DNA from 3 places in the Comamonas sp. 4034 genome. Region 3 is predicted to be linked to each of the others. Evidence: predicted binding sites of a transcription regulator. Region 3 holds the regulator's gene; each other region holds the start of a gene.

Region 1 (5,224 bases), on a different contig from region 3:
TTGATGGTGTACTTGGCGATATAGCGCTTGATGCGGAAATTGTCGTTGCGCGTGCCATCCCCCGCGAGGGCACCGCGCTGCAGCTTCATCTTGTGCGCGGTCTGCCAGGTGCGCAGGATCACCTCGCCCACGCGGCCCATGGCCTGGCTGTCAGAGCTGAACATGCTGATGGCGCCAATGTCGTGCAGGATGTCTTCCGCAGCGATGGTCTCCTTGCGGATGCGGCTTTCGGCAAAAGCCAGATCTTCGGCAATGCCCGCATCCAGGTGGTGGCAGACCATGAGCATGTCCACATGCTCGTCCAGCGTATTCACTGTGTAGGGGCGCGTAGGGTTGGTGGAACTGGGCAGCACATTGGCCTCGCCCACCACCTTGAGGATATCGGGTGCGTGGCCGCCACCCGCGCCCTCGGTGTGGAAAGTATGGATGGTACGGCCCCTGAAAGCGGCCACCGTGTCTTCCACGAAGCCGCTTTCGTTGAGGGTATCGGTATGGATGGCGACCTGCGTGTCGGTGTCTTCGGCCACGGTGAGGCAGTTGTCGATGGCAGCGGGCGTACTGCCCCAGTCCTCGTGCAGCTTCAGACCGATGGCGCCTGCAGCAATCTGTTCATGCAGCCCCTGCGGCAGGCTCGCGTTGCCTTTACCCAGAAAGCCCAGGTTCATGGGAAAGGCATCAGCCGCCTGCAGCATGCGCTCCATGTTCCAGGGGCCGGGGGTGCAGGTGGTGGCAAAGGTACCTGTGGCAGGGCCTGTTCCCCCTCCAATCATGGTGGTGACGCCACTGGTCAGGGCCTCTTCGATCTGCTGCGGAGCGATGAAATGGATGTGGGTGTCAATGCCGCCAGCCGTGACAATGCTGCCTTCGCAACTGATGATCTCGGTGCCCGGGCCGATGATGATGTCCACACCCGGTTGCGTATCAGGGTTTCCGGCCTTGCCAATGGCGGCAATGCGTCCATCTTTGAGGCCGATGTCGGCTTTGACGATACCCCAGTGGTCGATGATCAAGGCATTGGTGAGCACCGTGTCCATGGCGCCTTGCGCGCGGCTGCGCTGGCTCTGTGCCATGCCATCACGAATGGTCTTGCCGCCGCCGAACTTCACTTCCTCGCCATAACCGCCCGCGCGCAGCGTGAAGTCCTGCTCCACTTCAATCACCAGATCGGTATCGGCAAGGCGCACGCGGTCACCGACCGTGGGGCCATAGGTTTCAGCGTAGGCGCGCTTTTCCATCGTAGCCATCAGAGCACTCCTTGCACCAGGCCGCAAAAGCCATACACCTCTCGGCTGCCACCAATATCCACCAGTTCAACCGTGCGCTGTTGCCCCGGCTCAAAGCGCACCGCCATGCCGCTGGCAATGTTCAGCCGCATGCCGCGCGCTACAGCGCGGTCGAATGCCAGACCCGCATTTGTTTCGGAAAAATGGTAGTGGGAGCCTACCTGGATGGGCCGGTCGCTGGCGTTGTGCACCACCAGCGTCACAGTGCGGCGGCCACTGTTGAGGGCGTGCGCACCCTCGTCGATCAAGAGTTCACCGGGGATCATGGCGTCTCCTGTCAGGCCAAACGAATCAGCAGGAAAGCGCCGAGCAGCGCAGTACCCACGCCACCCAGCCGAGCCAGCCATTGGTGGCGCTGCATCAACCCATGGCCCAACCCCATGCCTGTGATGTGCAGAATGGCCGACCCCAACGCCATCCCTGCCAGCGCACCCAGGGCCGCAAGGCCACCATCGCCTGCCAGCTCATACCCATGCGCTGCACCATGAAAGAATGCAAAGCCTCCTGCCAGCGCCGCCGCCGCAACCCAAGGCATCTTGCTTTGCACCGCCACCAGCAGGCCCAACGCCAATACCGAGGCAGCAACCATAGGCTCCACCCCCGGCACCCGCAGCCCGGCAAAACCTGCAACTGCGCCAACTACCAGCATGGCAACAAAAGCGACCGGTACACGCCAGGCGGCCTGAAGCCGAGGAAAGGCCAACACACTCCAGACGCCCACGGCCAGCATGGCTGCCAGGTGGTCAAGACCGGTGAACGGGTGCACCAGGCCCTGCACAAAGCTGTCCGCCAGGCCATGTGTGTGCGAGTGATCGCCGCCATGTGCCAGTGCAATGGCAGGCAGCATGGGCAGTGCGGCAAGGGTGATGGAAGTTACTTTTTTCATAACGATTTGGGTTGGACGACTATCGGGTTCGAGAGATTTCAGATGATGGGTTCGTGCACGGTGACGAGTTTGGTCCCGTCGGGAAAGGTGGCTTCGATCTGGATGTCCGGGATCATCTCGGCAATGCCGTCCATCACATCCGCGCGCGTCAGCACCGTGCGGCCTTCGCTCATCAACTGGGCCACGGTCTTGCCATCCCGCGCACCTTCCATCACAAAGGCACTGATGAGCGCCACCGCTTCCGGGTAGTTGAGTTTGAGGCCCCGGGCCATGCGACGCTCGGCCAGCAGAGCCGCCGTAAAGATCAACAGCTTGTCTTTTTCGCGTGGAGTGAGTTCCATGGAGGCTTGATTCCGTATCCTGAAGTATTTGCCGGTACACGCCATCGCGCGCCGGTGCCAAAGATATGGAATGACACAGTGCAATATTCGGGCCAACCGTGCACACCCTTGGAGCACAGGCACCAGAGACAGGCATTCCGGGGGATTGTGGCGCACCAAAACCAGCAAGCGATCCCCGCACGACCCCCAATTGGTGCACGCGCACTACAGCAGTGCGAAGCCGCGCCCCATCTCACCGCAGCGAATGCGAACCAAGCAGCCATCCGCGAGTAGATTTCAAAACTGGCACGCCTATTGCACTGCAGCACGCACGGTCAATCGTGACCGAACCCTTTTGTTGGAGTGGTGCAATGAATCGTCGTGGAACCCTGAACGTACTGGCAGCCTCGGTCTCCCTGGCTTACTTCTTCTCGTCTCCTGCGCAAGCACAGGACACCATCAAGGTCGGCGTGCTGCACAGCCTGTCAGGCACCATGGCCATTTCGGAGACCGTGCTCAAGGATACGGTGCTGATGGCCATCGACGACATCAACGCCAAGGGTGGTGTGCTGGGCAAGAAGCTGGAGCCCGTGGTGGTGGACCCTGCCTCCAACTGGCCGCTGTTCGCTGAAAAAGCCAAGCAGTTGATCACGCAGGACAAGGTAGCCGTGGTCTTCGGCTGCTGGACCAGCGTATCGCGCAAATCGGTGCTGCCCGTGTTCGAGCAGAACAATGGCCTGCTGTTCTACCCTGTTCAGTACGAAGGTGAAGAGCTGTCCAAGAATGTCTTCTACACCGGAGCTGCCCCCAACCAGCAGGCAATTCCTGCGGTCGAGTATCTGATGAGCAAGGAAGGCGGTGGTGCCAAGCGTTTCGTGCTGCTAGGCACTGATTATGTCTACCCCCGCACCACCAACAAGATCCTGCGCGCCTTCCTCAAATCCAAGGGCGTGAAGGATTCCGACATCATGGAAACCTATACCCCCTTTGGCCACAGCGACTACCAGACCATCGTGGCAGATGTGAAGAAATTCTCCACCGGCGGCAAGACCGCTGTGATCTCCACCATCAATGGCGACTCCAACGTGCCCTTCTACAAGGAGCTGGGCAATGCGGGCCTCAAAGCCAAGGATGTGCCCGTGGTGGCCTTCAGCGTGGGCGAGGAAGAGCTGCGCGGCGTGGACACCAAGCCACTGGTAGGACACCTGGCAGCGTGGAACTACTTCATGAGCGTGAAGAACCCTACCAACACCGCTTTCATCAAACAGTGGAGCGATTACGCCAAGGCCAAGAACATTGCGGGCCACAAGGACAAACCGCTGACCAACGACCCGATGGAAGCCACCTGGATCGGCATCCACATGTGGAAGCAGGCCATCGAAAAAGCCAAGAGCACGGATACCGACAAGGTCATCGCTGCCATGGCCGGCCAGACCTTCGCTGCACCAGACGGCTTCACCGTGAAGATGGACGAGAAGAACCACCACCTGCACAAGCCCGTGATGGTGGGTGAGATCAAGGCCGATGGCCAGTTCAATGTGGTCTGGAAAACCAAGGGCCCAATCAAGGCACAGCCCTGGAGCCCCTATATCGAAGGCAATGACAAGAAGAAGGACGAGCCGGACGGCAAGAGCAGTTCCTGATTGCATGCTGCCCGGTCTGCGCAATGCCGACCGGGCAATATCAAGTATCAAAACAATAGCTAATGGCGCTTAATGGATAAGCGCTGAAGGTTGATTCAACCATGAACATCCTGCACAAAGCCATGGCCGCAGCCTTGGGCTTGCTGCTGTCCCTGTCCTGCCACGCGCTGACCGCCGAACAGACCTTTGCCATGGCGGCTGCCGAAGACAATGATGCGCGCGCTGCGGCCATCAACGCCGCCGTGCTGGAGCCTGACGACGGCGGCAGGCTGGCCGCCTATCTGCAGGCGCTTGCCGATGACGCTGTACGCACAGCCGGTGGCAAGGCCTTTGTCATCCAGGGCGAGCGTGCCATCGATCCCGCCACCGGTGCAGTCACCACACTGCCCGCTGATGCCGAGGAGATCGTCAACAACAACTACCTGCGCGGCGTGATCGAATCCGCTCAGGCTGCACTGGCGCTGAACAGCGCCGATGTGCAGGCCCGCCGTGCAGCGGCGCAAAAGCTGGCGGCAGAACCCGATGCCGCTCGCCTGCCGCTGATCGACAAGGTGCTGGCAGGTGAACAGGATGCACAGGTCAAAGCCATGCTGGAGCGCGCCAAGGCTGCCAGCCTGCTGGGCAGCGAGGATTCTGCCGAGCGTCTGCAGGCTGTACAACAACTGGCGCAGATCCACACCCCGGAGACACAGCTACTGCTGAACCAAAGGCTGGCCGACGAGAGCGATCCTGCGGTGCAGAAGGCAATCCGCTCTGCGCTGTCATCCATTGCCGAATCGCTGGCCTGGGGCGAACGGCTGGGCGCCATCTTCAGCGGTCTGAGCCTGGGCTCCGTGCTGCTGCTGGCAGCGCTGGGCCTGGCCATCACCTACGGGCTCATGGGCGTGATCAACATGGCGCATGGCGAGCTGATCATGATCGGTGCCTATGCCACGTACCTGGTACAGGTGTTGTTCCAGCGCTGGATGCCTGAGTCCGCCTTCGGCTGGTATCTGGTCGTGGCCGTGCCAGTGTCCTTCATCGTCGCCGCGCTGGTAGGCGCTGTGCTGGAGCGTGGCGTGATCCGTTTTCTCTATGGCCGTCCGCTGGAGA
Region 2 (5,224 bases), on a different contig from region 3:
CCGTGAACATGATGATCTGCTCCACCAGCCCGGTGCAGGAGCCGCAGCTGGCACTGGCCTTGGTGCGCTTGCGCACCTCTTCCAGCGTGAACAGGCCTTTTTCCTTGATGGCCTTGCAGATGGCTCCCTTGGTCACGCCGTTGCAGCCGCACACCTCGTCGCCATCGGCCATGGCGGCGGCCTTGTTCTGGCCCTGGTGGCCGGTATCTCCTAGATTGGACTCGCCAAACATCAGCTTGTCGCGGATATCGGCCACGCTGCGGCCTTCGCGCAGCAGCTTGAAATACCAGCTGCCATCCACCGTATCGCCATACAGGCAGGCGCCGACCAGCTTGTCATCCTTGATGACCAGCTTTTTGTAGACTCCCGCATAGGGGTCGCTCATCAGAATCTCTTCAGTATCGCCTCCGCCCCGGAAATCGCCCGCCGAGAACAGGTCGATGCCCGTGACCTTGAGCTTGGTCGAGGTCAGCGACCCCAGATAGCGGCCGATGCCGAATTCCGCCAGATGGTTGGCCAGCACCTTGCCCTGTTCAAACAGCGGCGCCACCAGCCCATAGGCAGTCCCCCGGTGCGCAGCACATTCGCCCACTGCGTAGATGCGCGGGTCGGTCACAGTCTGCAGCGTGTCGCTGACCACAATTCCGCGATTCACATGCAGATGCATGGATTCAGCCAGCCCCGTGTTGGGACGTATGCCGACGGCCATGACGACCAGATCAGCCGGAATCTCGCTGCCATCCTGGAAGCGCACCGCGCGCACGCGGCCGCTGGCGTCACCCAGCAATTCCTGCGTCTGCGCATGCATGCAGAACTGCATGCCTCGCTCGGAGAGCGATTGCTGCAGCATCTGGCCGGCCCGATCGTCAAGCTGGCGCTCCATCAGCCAATCCCCCACATGCACAACCGTCACCTGCATGCCGCGTTTCATCAGACCGTTCGCGGCCTCCAGTCCGAGCAGGCCACCACCGATCACCACCGCATGCCTGAGTGTCTTTGCCGCCTCGATCATGGCCTCGGTGTCGGCAATGTCCCGGTAGGCCAGTACACCCAGCAGGTCCTTGCCGGGAATGGGCAGAATAAAAGGGTTGGAGCCCGTTGCCATGATCAGGCGATCGTAGCCAGCACTGGCTTCTTCGCCCTGGGCATTGACCGCATGCACCGTACGACGGGCACGGTCCACGGCTGTCACGGTATAGCCTGCGTGCAGCAGAATGTGATGGTCCTGGTACCAGGCCCAGTCGTTGAGCACGATATCGCTGAGCGTCTGCTCCCCGGCCAGCACCGGCGACAGCAGAATTCGGTTGTAGTTGGGATGCGGCTCGGCGCCAAACACCGTGATGTCGTACAGATCGGGAGCAATGGCCAGCAACTCTTCCAGCGCGCGTACACCCGCCATTCCGTTGCCAATCATGACCAGTTTGGATTTTTTCATCTCAGTCCCCGTGGGCTTGGGAAAAAAAAGACGTCTGCGCGTTGCATGACCGGCATGAACGCGTAGACGTCTTTGTCCTTGGACTCCGGCGCAACCTTGCACCTTCACCCTGTGGCCCACCTTGGCCACGCCCAACAACATGCAATTGCCATGCCAGATCTGCCATCCCGAAAACCACACGCCCTGAGATCGCACGCATGCGCCTGGGCCCATCCCTTTTTAGGCCATGGCTCCCGGGCTTGCATGCACTGTTTTCGTGCCTGCGCCCTTTCCTGCTGTGCGAAAAACGCGCATGGCGCCCGAAGGCGCCATGGGGCGGGATGGGATCAAGGCTCAGACCACCTTCTCCACATGACCCTGGCGGGTGTAGAGAAAATCGATCACTGCCTTGCGATAGCTTTGATACTGCGGACTTTCGGCCAGCTCTACCCGGTTTCGCGGGCGAGGCAATTCCACATGCAGCACCTCCCCAATCGTGGCTGCCGGCCCGTTGGTCATCATCACGATCTTGTCGGACAGCAGCACGGCTTCGTCCACATCGTGCGTCACCATCACCACTGTGCTATGCGTGCGCGCCACAATCTCCAGCAATTCATCCTGCAGCTTGGCACGCGTCAGCGCATCGAGAGCGCCAAACGGCTCATCCATCAGCAACACCTGGGGCTCCATGGACAGCGCGCGCGCAATGCCCACGCGCTGCTTCATGCCGCCCGATATTTCGCCGGGACGCTTTTGCGCAGCATGGGTCAACCCAACCAGGGCCAGCGCCGCGTCGGTGCGCTCGGCCAGCTGCGCCCGGGTTTCGCTCCTGGCAAAGACACGCTCTACGGCCAGGTGCACATTGCCCCAGCAGGTCAGCCAGGGCAGCAGCGAATGGTTCTGGAACACCATGGCACGCTCGGGCCCTGGGCCCTTGATTTCCTTGTTGGCGCACAACAGTGCTCCGTCCGTGGGCATGGTCAGGCCAGCAATCAGATTCAGCAAGGTGGACTTGCCGCAGCCCGAATGCCCGATGAGGCTCGCGAACTCGCCCTTGGCGATATTCAGATGGATGTCGCGCAGCGCCGGAAACAGCCCTTTGGCAGTCTTGAAGGTCTGCTCCACGCCATGGATCTCGATGTACTTGGCGGACCGCGATCCATTCATGATTTCACCTCTTCAAACGTGAAGGCCGAAGCCAGCTTGACCAGTGCCCACTCCAGCACCAGGCCCACGATGCCGATCACAAAGATGGCAATGATGATGTTCTTGACGTTGAGGTTGTTCCACTCGTCCCAGACCCAGAAGCCTATGCCCACGCCGCCGGTCAGCATCTCGGCGGCCACGATCACCAGCCAGGCCGTGCCCACGGCCAGACGAACACCCGTCAACATATAGGGAAGCACGGCTGGAAACAGAATGGTGGTGGCGATCTTCCATTCCGACAGGTTCAGCACCCGGGCCACATTCATATAGTCCTGGGGCACACGCTGCACACCCACAGCGGTATTGATGACCATGGGCCAGATCGAGCAGATGAAGATGGTCCAGATGGCCGCCGGACTGGCGCCCTTGAACACAAGCAAGCCGATCGGCAGCCAGGCCAGCGGCGAGACCGGACGCAGCAGGCTGATCAGGGGATTGAACATGCGCGAGAGAAAACTGAAGCGCCCGATCAAAAAACCCAGCGGAATGCCCGCCAGCGCGGCCAGGCCGAAGCCGAGAGCCACGCGCTGCAACGAGGACAGCACGTTCCAGCCCACACCCTGGTCATTGGGGCCGCTGCGGTAGAACGGGTCCCTGAACACCTGCACAGCCTGCTCCCAGGTCTCCGCCGGGGAAGGGATGCTCTTGCCGGTGCTGCTGGAAACCAGAGACCACAGCCCGACCAGCAGTGCCAGCCCCAGCACCGGGGGCAAGATCCGCGCAAACAGTGGTTCTGTCCATTGGCGTAACGGGCTGGGCGCCACAATGGCCGAAGCCGAGGCTTGCGCTCTGCGTTTGGTATCTTTTTCCACATCAGACCTTATGTGATCTTCGCCAATAGCTATCTTTTTTGAACCTTCAAGCAGCGCATCATTGGCCGCCTGGGCGGCCAGTTGCGAATCGTGAGAGGGATCGGATTCGAGCGGTGAATGGAATACGGCACTGACCATGGTGACTCTCCGGCGGGGTGGCGGCCTCAGGCCTTGATCTTGAAGCTGTCTGCGTACTGGGCCGGGTTCTTGCCGTCCCAGACCACGCCATCGATCAGCTTGCTGCTGCGCATCGGTTCCTTGGGCACACTGACCTGGAGTTGGCTGGCAGCCTGCTGGTAGAGGTCGATGCGATTGATCTGCCGAGCCACGGCCAGATAGTCGGGATGCGACTTGAGCAGACCCCAGCGCTTGTGCTGGGTCAGGAACCACATGCCATCGGACAGATAGGGAAAATTCACCGCCCCATCGTTGAAGAACTTCATGTGGTTGGGGTCGTCCCAGGTCTTGCCCAGACCGTTCTGGTACCGACCCAGAATGCGCTGGTTGATCGCGTCAACACTGGTGTTGATGTAGGACTTCTGGGCCACGGTCTCGGCCATCTTCGTCTTGTTCTGCAGGCTGGCATCAATCCAGCGGCCAGCCTCCAGAATCGCCATCATTACGGCACGGCAGGTATTGGGGTTCTTCTGCGCGAACTCGCCCGTGGTGCCCAGCACTTTCTCGGGGTGGTCCTTCCAGATGTCTTGCGTGGTGTTGGCCGTGATGCCAATGCCATCCATGATGGCGCGGTGGTTCCAGGGCTCACCCACGCAGAAGCCATCCATGTTGCCCACGCGCATATTGGCCACCATCTGGGGCGGCGGCACAGTGATCAGCTTGGCTTCGGACAAAGGATTGATGCCCGCCGCCGCCAGCCAGTAATGCATCCACATGGCGTGGGTGCCGGTAGGAAAGGTGCCGGCAAACGTGTATTCGCGCTTTTCCTTGCCCATCACCTTGGCCAGGCTGGGCCCATCTACCGCGCCCTTGTCTGCCAGGGCCTTGGACAGGGAAATCGCCTGACCGTTGTTGTTGAGGTGCATGAGCACGGCCATGTCCTTCTTGGGGCCGCCCACGCCCAGTTGCAGGCCATAGACCAGACCATAGAGCACATGGGAAAAATCCAGTTCGCCATTGACCAGCTTGTCGCGCACGCCAGCCCAGCTCGCCTCCTTGCTGGGAATGATCTTCACGCCGTATTTCTGATCGAGCCCCAGCACCGAGGCCATGACCACGCTGGCGCAATCGGTCAGCGGGATAAAGCCTATCTTGACCTCTTTCTTCTCCGGGGCGTCGGAGCCCGCAGCCCAGGCGCCATGGTGACCCAGTGCACCATACAGCGCTGCGCCGCCAGCCGCACGCAGGAAATCACGTCGGCCGCCAATGAATGCGGGCTCCAGCTTGGAATTCGTCGACAAAGCAAGGCGTTGGCTCATGAGAAAACTCCATCAAGAATCGTGGTGAAGGCGATCCAGAAAACAAAAGGCGCCCTTCCCTCCTCGGGTGAGAGGAGAAAAGGACGCCGTTGTCCCAGGTCGCTCGTAGTTACGCTTTCAGCGCGACCGCCTTTGGTCTGCTGTACAGCAACAGTCATGCACAAACCATGCCAGTGCTTTCTCAGAGGAGAAGACTGGTTTCAGCGCCGATCTGGCCCAAATTTGGTGCGGCGCAGCAATCGCGGGACTGTCAAAGCGATGAATTGGTGCTGGCAGGCAGCAGTTCCAATGTGGCCAGAATGGCATCGGCCACATCAAGCATGCGCCGGTTCTGGTTCATGGCCGTCTGGCGAATC
Region 3 (5,224 bases):
GGTTTCCAGTATTTCGTGCAGGCAGGGGCTTTCCGCACCCAGTCCGACGGTGATGCCCAGCGCGCCAAGCTGGCCATGATGGGCTGGGAAGCCCGCGTGACTGAGCGCGAGGTCAACGGTCGCACGGTCTACCGTGTGCGCGTGGGCCCCTTCAACAAGCGTGACGATGCGGATGGCCTCAAAGGTAAACTGGATGGCGCTGGCGTCGACGCGCAAATTGTGCGCGTGCAGCGTTGAACTTTTTCAAACCACAGCGACTCCTACCTCGCAACCCGCTACTGGAGATAACAAAACATGAAACGTCGTGCGTTTTCCGCCACCGCTGCCTCGGCAGTGGCTGCCTCTGCCATCAGCCTGCCTTTTGCCACTGGCGCACAAGCCCAGGCCAAGTTCAAGGAAGGCAAGGACTACCTCAAGCTGGCCAAGCCCGTGAACCCCGATGCGCCGGCCGGCAAGGTCGACGTGATCGAGTTCTTCTGGTACAGCTGCCCGCACTGCAACGCGTTTGAGCCCCAGTTTGAAGCCTGGGCCAAGACGGCGCCCAAGAACCTGCAGGTGCGCCGCGTGCCCGTCGCGTTCAACAACACCTTCATTCCTCAGCAAAAGATCTACTACACGCTGGAAACCATGGGCCTGATCCCTGACGTGCATGTCAAGGTTTTCCGCGCCATTCACGTGGAGCGCCAGCGCCTGAACAAGGACGACGAAATCTTCGCCTGGATGGAGAAGAACGGCGTCGACATCAAGAAGTTCAAGGACATCTACAACTCGTTCTCGGTCACCAACCAGGTGCGCAAGGCGACGCAGTTGCAGGAATCCTACGGCGTGGAAGGCGTGCCAGCCATGGGCGTGGCAGGCAAGTACTACACCGATGGAACGCGCGCAGGCTCGATGACCAATGTGCTGCAGGTGGTGGAATTCCTGGCAACCCAGGGCTGATCCGATACCGAATACGGATATCGTGCAGAACCACACCGCCAAGCCCGCAACATGCGGGCTTTTTTCATCGCTGGGGGCTGTGCCTTGAAAGGCGCCCGTGTCGCAAAAGGCGGCAAGCTGACACGGCCAAGCAAAAGCCATTGCCTGCTGTAAGCAGGCGGATCGGGGGCGGTCAAGCAGGCTTTCCGGACATTCCGGCGCCTCTGCATCGCAGGGAACGTGGGTGATTTCCGCAGCGCTGGCGGCAGGCCCCTCAGCATGGCTACAATGGGTAAGAGCAAGATTCATGCCTTATGAGACCTAGTATTTTTTCCACCCTGTTGATGGCGGCTGTGCTGGCGCTGCCATTGCTGTCGCACGCCGAGCGCGCCGACCGCACCAAGCCCATGAACATCGAGGCGGACAATGGTACGCACGATGAGCTCAAGCAGACCAGCGTCTTTACCGGCAATGTCGTGGTGACCAAGGGCACCATCATCATTCGCGGCGCCCAGTTGACCGTCAGCCAGGACCGCGATGGTTACCAGCACGGTGTGGTGACGGCGGCGCCCGGCAAGCTGGCGTTCTTCCGCCAGAAGCGCGACACCGCGCCCGGCGCGCCGTCCGAGTTTGTCGAAGGCGAAGGCGAAGTCATCACCTACAACGGTCGCGACGATACCGTGCACTTCGAGCGCCGGGGCGAGTTGCGCCGCTACCGTGAAACCACCCTGACCGACCAGGTCAGCGGCTCGGTCATCGTCTACAACAACCTGACCGACACCTTTACCGTGAATGGCCAGAAGGGCGAGCAGACGGCAGAAACCAAACCCGGCGCGCCCAAGAATGGCCGCGTACGCGTGATCCTGACGCCCAAGGCCGATGAAAAGGCCGATGCGAAAGCGGACGCAGGCAAGGCCAAGCCCGCTGCGGACGACAAGGAAAAGCTGCGCCCGAGCACCCAACTCAATGACGGAGCCAAGTGACCGTGGCTGAAACTTCGTCGGGAATCTCGGTCAACGCCAAGGCGGCAGCCAGCGACCATCGCAGCCAGCTCGAAGTGCTGCACCTCGAAAAATCCTATGGCAGCCGCAAGGTCGTCAAGGATGTGTCGCTGTCGGTGCGCAAGGGCGAGGTCGTCGGCCTGCTCGGCCCCAATGGCGCGGGCAAGACCACATCGTTCTACATGATCGTTGGCCTGGTGCGCAGCGATGGCGGCGACATCCGCATCGACGGCCACTCGGTGGCCAACATGCCGATTCACCAGCGCTCGCAGCTGGGCCTGTCGTATCTGCCGCAGGAAGCATCGATCTTCCGCAAGCTCAGCGTGCAGGACAATGTGCGCGCCGTGCTGGAGCTGCAAAAAGGCCCCAATGGCAAGCCATTGCCACGCGATGAGGTGGAGCGCCAGTTGACGGCGCTTTTGCAGGAGCTGCGTGTAGAGCACTTGCGTGAGTCGCCGGCCGTTGCACTCTCTGGCGGCGAGCGTCGCCGTGTCGAGATTGCACGGGCGCTTGCCACGCAGCCTCGTTTCATTCTGCTGGACGAGCCGTTTGCGGGCATTGACCCGATTGCGGTGATCGAGATCCAGCGTATCGTCGCTTTTTTGAGAGACCGTGGCATCGGCGTGCTGATTACCGACCACAACGTGCGCGAAACCCTGGGCATTTGCGACCACGCCTGCATCATCAGTGATGGCAAGGTGCTGGCAGCCGGGACGCCGCAAGAGATTGTGGAAAACGCCGATGTGAGGAGGGTGTACCTGGGTGAGCATTTCCGCATGTGATGCACGCAGACCTGGCTGGCAACGCGTTGTTCGCGCGGTGGCTGGCCGGTCACACAACCGTTTCATAGCAAGCGCATACATTGCCATGCAAGGGGGCTCGCTATGATGCCCTCGCTGTCACTGCGCGTCTCGCAGAACCTCACGCTCACGCCGCAGCTGCAGCAGTCCATCCGGCTTCTGCAACTGTCCACGCAGGAGTTGTCGCAGGAAGTGGAGCAGATGCTCGACGAAAACCCGTTTCTGGAGCGGGATGCGGAGGAGGCCGCTGCAGAGCCGGACGCCGCAGCAGCGCCTGCCGATGCGACGGGTGCCAGTGCGGATGCAGGTGATGAGCGCGCGGAAAATACTTCTGAAAAGATAGCTTCTTCCGCAGACTCAGTAGGCACGGAAGCTGATTTTGAGCCAGATTATTCTGCAGGCGAAACCCTGGACTTTGCCGCTGGCAAGGAAACCGGTGCCGACGCCGAAGCCGCTGCGGGCGACTCTGCCTCCGACTGGGAAGAGTGGGGCGGCGATGTGCCAGCCCGTGCCAGCGCTGGAGATGACGAAGACGAAACCCCCGCATCAGACCGCAGCTCGGTACACATCAGCCTGCAGGACGTGCTGCACCGCCAGGCGCTGTCGCTGCGGCTGTGCCCGGAAGACCGTGCCGCGCTGTACTTTCTGATCGAATCCCTGAACGACGACGGCTACCTGGAAGAGACCCTGGCCGAGCTGGCGCAGAGCTTTGGCGATGCCTCCGATCCGGAGGCCTATGACGCGCTGCTGCACCACCTGACCGTGGCGCTGCGCCTGCTGCAAAGCCTGGAGCCGGTGGGCGTGGGCGCTCGCACCCTGGCCGAATGCCTGGCGCTGCAGATCAAGGCCCGTCAGCGCCTGCTGGATGAGGAAGGCTCTGCCCACCCCGAGGCTGATGCGCTCGCCCTGGAGACTGCGCTGCTCGTATGCCAGGAATCGCTCGACCTGCTGGCGCGCCGCGATGTGCGCAAGCTCATGCAGCTGACGGGTTGCAGCGAAGCTGCCGTGCGCAGCGCGCTGGCGGTGATTGCAAAGCTGGAGCCACGCCCGGGCCGCCCCTATGCAGACGTTGACCGCAACGCCATCATCCCCGACATCATCGTGCGCCCCAGCAACGAGCGCGGCCTGCCCGTGCCGGGTTTCAGCGTACAGCTCAATGCCGAAGTGATGCCGCGCCTGCGCGTGCAGGAGGTGTATGCCAACGCCCTGCGCAGCCACAAGGGCAGCGAAGGCCATGGGGCGCTGCAGCAACGGCTGCAGGAGGCGCGCTGGTTCATCAAGAACATCCAGCAGCGTTTCGACACCATCCTGCGGGTGTCGCAGGCCATTGTGGAGCGGCAGCGCAACTTCTTCGTGCATGGTGAGCTTGCCATGCGCCCTATGGTGCTGCGCGAGATCGCCGATGAGCTGGGCCTGCACGAATCCACCATCAGCCGCGTGACCACGGCCAAGTACATGGCAACGCCCCAGGGCACGGTTGAGCTCAAGTACTTCTTTGGCTCGGGCCTGGGCACCGAAACCGGGGGCAGCGCCTCCAGCACGGCGGTGAAGGCGCTGATCAAGCAGCTGCTGGACGAGGAAAACCCGAAAAAGCCGCTGTCCGATGCCAAGATCGCCGATCTGCTGCAGGAGCAGGGCATCGAGTGCGCGCGCCGTACGGTCGCCAAGTACCGCGAAGCCTTGCGTATTCCGGCGGCCAGCCTGCGCAAGACCTTGTAGATTGCTATTATTTGTGTAGCTTATCGCGCTTGATGGGCGGGTGCCAGGGGCCAGTTTTGCCTTATTTCTTGCCCGCTGCAGCCTTGCGCTTGGCAAACAGCGCGTCATAGCTGGATTCGCGGAACCCCGCCAGCCGCTGGCCGTCTGTCAGCAGCACCGGTACGCCCCGGCCGCCGATCTCTGCAAAAGCGGCCTTGCCGTCTGGCGTGTCGATATCGATTTCACGGTAGGCGATCTGGTTTTTGGCCAGATAGGCGCGCGCGAGCCGACAGTAGCCGCACCATTGCGCCATGTACAACACGGCCTGGCCATGCTGCACCACCGCCTTCTTCGCGGTCGCCTTGCCTGCGGGTGCCGGTGGCATGCCCGGCACGATGCTGATCGGCAATTGCTCCTGCTGCAGGGCCTGGGCGTTGCCTTCGGCAGGGGGCCGGTCGCTGTAGACCACCTTGCCGTCGGCCCCCACCGTTTTGTACAGCGTCTGCGCACCTGCGAACGGGTAGATTGCAATCAACAACAACGTAAGGCAAAAGGAACGCATGGAGTCTCCAGGGAGGCACTGGGGGGCCAAGCCAATCATATAAAAGAAAAAAGCCGCTGGGCATTTGCGCACCAGTGGCTTTTTTCAGTGATCAAGATTGGGCCCATCAAGCGGGCCACAGCCACCATACAAACAGCGCTGCCACGGCCAGCATCAGGCCGAACTTGGTGAGTTTGTAGGCGGTTTTGTTCCAGGCCTTGTAGCGGCGGCGCCACTGGCCCATGTAGAACGAGATTTTGAAGATG

The links. Region 3 encodes sigma-54, which starts transcription at its own class of promoters, with help from an activator protein. Its sites were predicted from a motif close to TGGCANGNAANCTGCTTT; they were not measured.
Region 1: the regulator sigma-54 is predicted to act here: its motif matches at 2,588-2,605, upstream of ABIE32_RS11985 (urease subunit gamma).
Region 2: the regulator sigma-54 is predicted to act here: its motif matches at 1,574-1,591, upstream of nirB (nitrite reductase large subunit NirB).

Annotation. Positions count from the first base shown of each region.
Region 1 covers NZ_JBNDIT010000009.1:148,839-154,062, forward strand. The annotation lists gene ureC (urease subunit alpha) at 1-1,244, opposite strand, end outside; gene ABIE32_RS11975 (urease subunit beta) at 1,244-1,549, opposite strand; gene ABIE32_RS11980 (HupE/UreJ family protein) at 1,561-2,169, opposite strand; gene ABIE32_RS11985 (urease subunit gamma) at 2,208-2,510, opposite strand; gene urtA (urea ABC transporter substrate-binding protein) at 2,861-4,132, shown strand; gene urtB (urea ABC transporter permease subunit UrtB) at 4,234-5,224, shown strand, end outside.
Region 2 covers NZ_JBNDIT010000030.1:15,572-20,795, reverse strand. The annotation lists gene nirB (nitrite reductase large subunit NirB) at 1-1,435, opposite strand, end outside; gene ABIE32_RS20565 (ABC transporter ATP-binding protein) at 1,769-2,581, opposite strand; gene ntrB (nitrate ABC transporter permease) at 2,578-3,570, opposite strand; gene ABIE32_RS20555 (CmpA/NrtA family ABC transporter substrate-binding protein) at 3,597-4,868, opposite strand; gene ABIE32_RS20550 (nitrate- and nitrite sensing domain-containing protein) at 5,119-5,224, opposite strand, start outside.
Region 3 covers NZ_JBNDIT010000002.1:36,913-42,136, forward strand. The annotation lists gene ABIE32_RS02710 (SPOR domain-containing protein) at 1-237, shown strand, start outside; gene ABIE32_RS02715 (thiol:disulfide interchange protein DsbA/DsbL) at 295-939, shown strand; gene lptA (lipopolysaccharide transport periplasmic protein LptA) at 1,233-1,901, shown strand; gene lptB (LPS export ABC transporter ATP-binding protein) at 1,925-2,701, shown strand; gene rpoN (RNA polymerase factor sigma-54) at 2,804-4,438, shown strand; gene ABIE32_RS02735 (glutaredoxin domain-containing protein) at 4,500-4,979, opposite strand; gene ABIE32_RS02740 (aspartyl/asparaginyl beta-hydroxylase domain-containing protein) at 5,086-5,224, opposite strand, start outside.